2 regions of the Pseudomonas sp. GW821-FHT01A09 genome follow, and region 1 is predicted to be linked to the other one. Evidence: predicted binding sites of a transcription regulator. Region 1 holds the regulator's gene; the other holds the start of a gene.
The links. The regulator sigma-54, encoded in region 1, starts transcription at its own class of promoters, with help from an activator protein. The targets are predictions, from matches to a motif close to ANTGGCATNNANNTTGCTNT.

Region 1 (4,323 bases):
ATGTTGATGGATACCGCATTGGGTTGAGTGGGGGGGGCTATAGCGGGGAGGGCAGCCTCCCGCTACAACTGCCAGGCATTATTCGCCTTCGTCGAACTTGTCATTGATCAGCTTTACCAATCCATCCAGTGCTTCCTGTTCCTGCTCGCCTTCGGTGCTCAGGTGAATCTGTGTGCCCTTGCCGGCGGCCAGCATCATCACGGCCATGATGCTTTTGCCGTCGACCATGGACGCGGGGGTGCGCCCCACACGGACCTGGCAGGGAAAACGGCCGGCGACGCCGACGAACTTGGCGGCCGCACGAGCATGCAAGCCGAGCTTGTTGATGATGGTGATTTCTAGAGCGGGCATCGCGGGGTGGGTCCTTTCAGCTGAGGTCGCGGTGGCGGACCTGGACATTCTTGAGGGTCGGTTGCAGCAGCTTGCCCAGCCGTTCGGTGAGGTACACCGAACGATGGTGCCCGCCAGTGCAGCCGATGGCGATCGTCACGTAAGCACGGTTGCTGGCGGCAAAGCGCGGCAGCCATTTGAGCAGGTAGCTGGAGATGTCCTGGAACATCTCTTCGACATCCGGCTGGGCGGCCAGATAATCGGCCACCGGTTGATCGAGCCCCGATTGCTCGCGCAATTCGGGCTTCCAGTAGGGATTGGGCAGGCAGCGCACGTCGAATACCACATCGGCGTCCACCGGCATGCCGCGCTTGAAGCCGAACGACTCGAACAGGAAGGCCGTACCTGCCTCGGGCTTGTCCAACAGCCGCAGCTTGATGATGTCGCGCAGCTGATAGAGGTTGAGGCTGGTGGTGTTGATCTTGAGATCGGAGAGGTCGGCAATCGGGCCCAGCAGCTCGCTTTCGACCCGGATGGCTTCGGCTAGCGAGCGATTGGCGCTGCTCAGTGGATGCCGGCGGCGGGTTTCGGAAAAGCGCTTGAGCAGGGTTTCTTCGTCGGCATCCAGATACAGCACATCGCATTGAATGTGGCGGCCGCGGACCTCATCGAGCAGCTCCGGGAAGCGGCTCAGGTGGCTGGGCAGGTTGCGGGCGTCGATGGAAACGGCCACCAGTGGCTGGGCCAGTTCGGTGTGGATCAACGCGCGCTCCGCCAACTCGGGCAGCAAGCCGGCCGGCAGGTTGTCGATGCAGTAGAAGCCGTTGTCTTCCAGTACATCCAGGGCTGTGCTCTTGCCGGAGCCGGAGCGGCCGCTGACGATGATCAAGCGCATGGTTAATGACCGTTCTGGGCGTCCAACACGACTTGGTACAGGGCCTCGCTGCTGCTGGCTCTGCGTAGGTTGTCACGAACTTCCTTGCGATCAAGCATGCTGGCAATCTGGCGCAACAACTCGAGGTGCGCATCGGTGGCGGCCTCGGGCACCAGCAGCACGAACAGCAGATCGACCGGCGCACCGTCGATCGCGTCGAAATCTATAGGGTGTTGCAGATGGAGCAGGGCGCTGATGGGTGAGTCGCAACCCTTCATGCGGCAATGAGGAATGGCGATACCGTTGCCGAAACCGGTGGAACCAAGCTTTTCACGAGCAAGCAGCGCTTCATATACGGCCTGCTTGGGCAGCGCGGGTACTTGTTCGGCGATCAGATCGGCGATCTTTTCGATGGCGCTTTTTTTACTGCTCCCCGGCACGTTCACGAGGGAACGGCCAGGGGTCAGGATGTTTTCAAGTCGGATCATGGGTTGGGGTATCAGCGAGCGGCAGCACCTTGAAGCTGGCTTAGCTGTTTTTCCTTATGCTTGAGCAATTGTCGGTCGAGCTTGTCGGTCAGCAGGTCGATGGCAGCGTACATGTCGTCATGTTCGGCGTTGGCAACGATATCCTTGGCGCCAGCGACGTGCAGGGTGGCTTCGATTTTCTGTTTCAGCTTCTCGACCTCCATGATCACCTGCACGTTGGTAATCTTGCCCACATGCCGCTCCAGTTTGGCGAGTTTTTCGCTTACGTAGCTGCGCATGGGGTCGGTCACATCCAGTTGATGTCCACTGATGTTGACTTGCATACCGCTTCTCCTTATTGCCAGTGCATAAAGAGACAGGCTGAACGCCTGCCACTGGAACGCTGTGGCGCATCCAGGCGCTACATCAACCGCTTGCGTTCACTGGAAGGTGCGATCCCCAGAGATTCGCGATACTTGGCGACAGTGCGACGTGCTACCTGGATGCCTTGTGCCTCCAGTAAACCAGCGATCTTGCTGTCGCTCAATGGCTTTTTCTGATTTTCCGCCGCGACCAGTTTCTTGATGATCGCGCGGATCGCCGTTGACGAGCATTCACCGCCTTCGGAGGTGCTGACATGGCTTGAAAAAAAGTATTTCAATTCATAGATGCCGCGGGGCGTATGCATGTATTTCTGCGTAGTGACCCGGGAAATCGTCGATTCGTGCATGCCGACCGCCTCGGCGATGTCATGCAGCACCAGCGGCTTCATGGCCTCATCGCCGTAATCGAGAAAGCCGCGCTGGTGCTCGACGATCTGCGTGGCGACCTTCATCAGGGTCTCGTTGCGGCTCTGCAGGCTCTTGATGAACCAGCGGGCTTCCTGCAACTGGTTGCGCATGAAGGTGTTGTCGGCGCTGGTATCGGCACGACGTACGAAGCCTGCGTACTGTGGATTGACGCGCAGGCGCGGCACGCTTTCTTGGTTCAGTTCCACCAGCCAGCGTTCGTTGTCCTTGCGCACGATCACATCAGGGACCACGTATTCGGGTTCGGAGGATTCGATCTGCGAGCCCGGGCGCGGGTTGAGGCTCTGGACCAGTTCGATGACCTGGCGCAGTTCGTCTTCCTTGATCTTCATGCGCCGCATCAGCTGGCTGTAATCGCGGCTGCCGAGCAGGTCGATGAAGTCGGTGACCAGGCGCTGCGCTTCAGCCAGCCAGCGGGTGCGCGGCGGCATCTGGCGCAGTTGCAGCAGCAGGCATTCGCTGAGGGTGCGCGCGCCGATCCCGGACGGCTCGAATTGCTGGATGCGGTGCAATACGGCTTCGACCTCGTCAAGCTCGATGTCAAGCTCGGGGTCGAAGGAGTCGCAGACTTCCTGCAGCGTCTCGTCCAGATAACCCTGGTTGTTGATGCAGTCGATCAAGGTTACCGCGATCAGGCGATCGGTGTCCGACATCGGCGCCAGGTTCAGCTGCCAGAGCAAATGGCTCTGCAGGCTTTCGCCGGCCGAGGTGCGAGTGGTGAAGTCCCACTCGTCGTCGTCATTGCTGGGCAGGCTGCTGGCGCTGGTCTGGTAGATGTCTTCCCAGGCGGTATCGACCGGCAGCTCGTTGGGTATACGCTCGCCCCATTCCCCTTCTTCAAGGTTGTCGACCGTGGGAGCGCTGCTCTCGAACGTGGGCTCCTGGATATCCGGAGTGGTTTTCTGTTCGATATTGTCCGCCAGCGGATCGCTGTTATCGAAGTCGTCACCTTCCTCCTGGCGTTCGAGCATAGGATTGGATTCCAGCGCTTCCTGGATTTCCTGCTGGAGGTCCAGGGTCGAGAGCTGGAGAAGGCGGATGGCCTGTTGCAACTGCGGTGTCATCGTCAGTTGCTGGCCCATTCTTAGGACGAGCGAGGGTTTCATGGCTGGGGCTTAACACCTTATTCGCCGGCGCAGAGCGCCATCCACTACAAGACGCCGAGGCGCCCGGCTTTATGTCGTAAGCAAATTATATGCCTGAAACCCGAGTGTTTGCCTAGAGCGTTTATCCAATTTCAACCAAAAGGTTTCATGGGCAGTGGAAAACGCTCCGGTTGCGGGTGCTTCTACAGGCGGAACTCGTGACCGAGGTAAACCTCTTTGACCAGTTCATTGGCCATGATAGCGGCTGCGTCGCCTTCGGCAATCAGCTGGCCATCATTGACGATGTAGGCGGTCTCGCAGATGTCCAGTGTCTCGCGCACATTGTGGTCGGTGATCAGTACTCCGATGCCCTTGGCCTTGAGGTGGTGGATGATCTGCTTGATGTCGCCGACCGAAATAGGGTCCACGCCCGCGAAGGGTTCGTCCAGCAGGATGAATTTCGGCGCCGTGGCCAGGGCCCGGGCAATCTCCACGCGGCGACGTTCGCCACCGGACAGGCTCATGCCGAGGTTGTCACGGATATGGGTGATGTGGAATTCCTGCAGCAGGCTTTCGAGTTCCTTGCGCCGGGCATCGCCGTCGAGCTCCTTGCGGGTCTCGAGGATGGCCATGATGTTGTCCGCGACCGAAAGCTTGCGAAAGATCGAGGCTTCCTGAGGCAGATAACCGATACCGGACTTGGCGCGACCGTGCATGGGCTGGTGGCTGACGTCTAGATCGTCGATCAGCACGCGCCC
Region 2 (4,323 bases), on a different contig from region 1:
GGCTGCCAGGGTTATCAGCACGCTGCGTATCATGCGTCGGGAATATGTCGTAATGGCATTCATGCAAGGTCAATAGCAAGGCGCGTGCCGACTTTGGGTCGGGAGGCGTGAAGGAGTCTGAACAATGGCTGGTGTAATGGATTCAGTGAACCAGCGCACCCAACTGGTAGGGCAGAATCGTCTCGAGCTGCTGTTGTTCCGGCTCAACGGTGAACAGCTTTACGGGATCAACGTCTTCAAGGTGCGCGAGGTGCTGCAATGCCCCAAGCTCACCCTGATGCCGCGATCCAATCCAGTGGTGCGCGGGGTCGCCAATATTCGTGGTGCGACCATTCCGATTCTCGACCTGGCCCTGGCCACGGGCGGCAAGAGTCTGGATGGCGTGGCCAATCCGTTCGTGATCATCACCGAGTACAACCTGAAGATTCAGGGGTTCCTGGTGCACTCGGTCGAACGCATCGTCAACATGAACTGGGAGGAGATCCATCCGCCACCCAAGGGCACGGGCCGCGACCACTACCTGACGGCAGTGACGCGGGTCGACAACAAGCTGGTGGAAATCATCGACGTGGAGAAGATCCTCGCCGAGGTGGCGCCGATGTCCGAGTCGATTTCCGTCGGCGTGGTGGATGCCGCCACCCAGGACAAGGCCACCACGCTGCGGGTGCTGACCGTCGACGACTCGTCGGTGGCGCGCAAGCAGGTCACCCGTTGCCTGCAGACCGTGGGTGTGGAAGTGGTCGCGCTCAACGACGGCCGCCAGGCGCTCGACTACTTGCGCAAGCTGGTGGACGAGGGCAAGAAGCCGGAAGAAGAGTTCCTGATGATGATTTCCGACATCGAAATGCCGGAAATGGACGGTTATACGCTCACCGCCGAAGTGCGCGCGGATTCGCGCATGCAGAAATTGCACATCGTCCTGCATACTTCGCTGTCGGGTGTGTTTAATCAGGCTATGGTCAAGAAGGTCGGCGCCGACGATTTTCTCGCCAAGTTCCGGCCTGACGATCTGGCATCGCGAGTCGTCGAGCGCATCAAGCTTCACGAATGATTTCCACGAATAACGGCCCGGAGTTCGCTCCGGCCGAATAAACGATTTAAAGAGGCGGTACTTGTGTCGACGGCTAATGCGGATTTTGATCAGTTCCGAGTATTCCTGGAGAAAGCCTGCGGCATTCTGCTGGGTGACAATAAGCAGTACCTGGTCTCCAGCCGTCTCAACAAGCTCATGGAACAGCAGGGCATCAAGACCTTGAGCGAGTTGGTGCAGCGCATCCAGACGCAGCCGCGCAGTGGTTTGCGCGAGTTGGTGGTGGATGCCATGACCACCAACGAAACCCTGTGGTTTCGCGATACCTACCCCTTCGAAGTGATGAAGAACAAGGTCATTCCGGAGGCCATCAAGGCCAGCCCGGGCGCACGCTTGCGCGTCTGGTCGGCGGCCTGTTCGTCGGGTCAGGAACCCTATTCGCTGTCGATGACCTTCGATGAGTTCGAGCGCAGCAATCCGGGCCAGTTGAAGATGGGGGCGCAGATCGTCGCCACCGATCTGTCCGGCTCGATGCTCACCAACTGCAAGAGTGGCGAGTACGACAGCCTGGCACTGGGGCGCGGCCTGTCACCGGATCGTCTGCAGCGTTATTTCGATCCCAAGGGCGGCGGTCGCTATGCGATCAAACCGCCGATCCGCAGTCGCGTGGAGTTTCGCTCGTTCAACCTGCTGGACAGTTATGCCAGCCTGGGCAAGTTCGATATCGTCTTTTGCCGCAACGTGCTGATCTACTTTTCCGCTCAGGTGAAGAAGGACATCCTCACTCGCATTCATGGCACCCTCAAGCCGGGTGGCTATCTGTTTCTGGGGGCAAGCGAGGCGCTCAATGGCTTGCCGGATCATTACCAGATGGTCCAGTGCAGTCCGGGGATCATCTACCAGGCCAAATAGCTGCAACGCTGTAGCGAGGGGGCTTGCCCCCGATAGACCGAGACTGACACTGCAGTGAGTGTCAGCTACGGTTTATCGGGGGCAAGCCCCCTCGCTACATGTGGTCCTTGTGTGAAGTGACAAAAAAACTGACGCGGGCATTGCCGCTTTGCCGTCACCTGGCGGAATCGGATTGCCGCTTTTCTGGCATTGCCGCCCTGATTGCCGCCCAGGTAATCCGTTAAAACCCCTCTAGATCAACCCTTTCAAGGCTTTTGCAAAGTTGGCACAGGCATTGCTATATCTCTGCCAAGAGAATCAGCTCTGCCGCGAAGGGTTTCAGACATGAGCATCAGTTTCGACAAAGCGCTCGGCATCAGCGAACAGGCATTGAAGTTCCGTGCTCAGCGCGCCGAAGTGCTGGCCAACAACATCGCCAATGCCGATACCCCGAACTACAAGGCTCGGGACCTGGATTTTGCCGCTGTCCTCAAGCAGCAGAGCGATACCACCAGCAATGGCGCGTTCAGCCTTGAAACCACCGACGCCCGGCACATCGACGCTTCCGGCGTCAGCGGCAGTGGCGATCCGGCGCTGATGTACCGCATTTCGACTCAACCGTCGCTGGACCAGAACACCGTCGACTCGCAGATCGAGCAATCGAACTACGCGCAGAACTCGGTGGACTTCCAAGCCAGCTTCACTTTGTTAAACAGCAAATTCAAAGGGCTGATCTCGGCCCTGCGCGGGGATTAAGCCATGTCTCTAGCCAGTGTTTTCAACATCGCCGGGACCGGCATGAGTGCACAGACCACTCGCCTGAATACCGTCGCCAGTAACATCGCCAACGCCGAGACCGTCTCGTCGAGCATCGACAAGACCTACCGTGCGCGCCACCCGGTGTTCGCCACCATGTTCCAGAACGCTCAGGGCGGCGGTGATAGTGGTTCGCTGTTCGCCGACTCCGACTCGTCGGGCGCCGGTGTGCAGGTGTCCGGTGTGGTCGAGGACCAGAGCAACCTGGAAGCGCGCTACGAGCCCAGCTCGCCGGCCGCCAACAAGGATGGCTATGTGTATTACCCGAACGTGAACGTGGTTGAAGAGATGGCGGACATGATTTCCGCCAGTCGCTCCTTCCAGACCAATGCGGACATTATGAGCACCGCGAAAACCATGATGCAGAAGGTCCTGACCCTCGGTCAGTGATAGGGGCGCAAAAGCATGACGACTTCAACCACGGCAACTGGCGCCGCCGCACTGGCCCAGTACCAGGCGACAACCAGCACCACCGATCCAACCACCGGCACCGCCGGCAGCGCGTTGGGCAAAGATGCGTTCCTGCAATTGCTGGTCACCCAGCTCAAGAACCAGGACCCGCTCAGCCCCACGGACAACACCCAGTTCGTGTCGCAGATGGCCCAGTTCAGCAGCCTCGAAAGCATGCAGAACCTCAACACCACGGTTGACAGCCTGGCCACCACCTACCAGTCGTCGCAGGCGCTGCAAGCCTCGTCGCTGGTCGGTCGCTCGGTCATCGTGGCCAGCGACTCGGCGGTGCTCGATCCGACCAAGGGCATCACCGGTACGGTAGCCGTTACCGGCGCCAGCACGGCGACCAGCGTCAATGTGTACGACAGCACCGGCAGTCTGGTCGACACCATCGACCTGGGTGCTCAGTCCACCGGCAACTCCGCCTTTACCTGGGATGGCCTCAACTCCTCAGGTGTGGCTCAGGCGGCGGGCAACTACAGCTTCAAGGCCACGACGACCCTCGATGGTGTCGCCACGGCAGCAACCACGTATCTACCCGCCACGGTCAGCAGTGTGACCATGGCAACCACCAGCGGTGGTGAGATGACGCTCAATCTCGCCGGGGGCAGCAGCGTCGCCCTTTCGAAAGTCCAGACTATCGCGAATTAATGGCCGGCTTACCGCCGCAGGAGTAGCAACATGTCTTTCAATATCGGTCTCAGCGGTCTGTCGGCAGCCAACAAAGCGCTGGACGTGACCGGCAACAACATCGCCAACGTCGCCACCACCGGCTTCAAGGCCTCGCGTACTGAATTCGGCGACCAATATGCCGCCTCGATCAAGGCCACCGCCGGGTCGACCACGGTCGGCAGCGGTGTCAAGACCGAAGCGGTCTCGCAGTTGTTCAACCAGGGCAACATCAGCACCACCGACCAGAACCTCGACCTGGCCATCAACGGCGACGGTTTCTTTACCCTCAGTGACAACGGCACCAAGGTCTATACCCGTGCCGGTGCGTTTTCCAGCGACAAGTCGGGTTACATCGTCGACAGCTCGGGCAACAACTTGCAGGGCTATTCCGTGGATGCCAACGGCACTCTGCAGACCGGTGTGCTCAGCAACCTGAAAATCGACACCGCCAACCTCAACCC

Region 2: the regulator sigma-54 is predicted to act here: its motif matches at 2,204-2,223, upstream of flgB (flagellar basal body rod protein FlgB).

What each region holds. Positions count from the first base shown of each region.
Region 1 is NZ_JBYSWB010000030.1:27,691-32,013, forward strand. It holds gene AC3WJP_RS24830 (ZIP family metal transporter) at 1-27, shown strand, start outside; gene AC3WJP_RS24835 (HPr family phosphocarrier protein) at 79-351, opposite strand; gene rapZ (RNase adapter RapZ) at 368-1,225, opposite strand; gene ptsN (PTS IIA-like nitrogen regulatory protein PtsN) at 1,228-1,692, opposite strand; gene hpf (ribosome hibernation-promoting factor, HPF/YfiA family) at 1,704-2,015, opposite strand; gene AC3WJP_RS24855 (RNA polymerase factor sigma-54) at 2,093-3,586, opposite strand; gene lptB (LPS export ABC transporter ATP-binding protein) at 3,769-4,323, opposite strand, start outside.
Region 2 is NZ_JBYSWB010000007.1:22,052-26,374, forward strand. It holds gene flgA (flagellar basal body P-ring formation chaperone FlgA) at 1-63, opposite strand, end outside; gene AC3WJP_RS10465 (chemotaxis protein CheV) at 125-1,051, shown strand; gene cheR (protein-glutamate O-methyltransferase CheR) at 1,115-1,942, shown strand; gene flgB (flagellar basal body rod protein FlgB) at 2,267-2,677, shown strand; gene flgC (flagellar basal body rod protein FlgC) at 2,681-3,127, shown strand; gene AC3WJP_RS10485 (flagellar hook assembly protein FlgD) at 3,143-3,841, shown strand; gene flgE (flagellar hook protein FlgE) at 3,872-4,323, shown strand, end outside.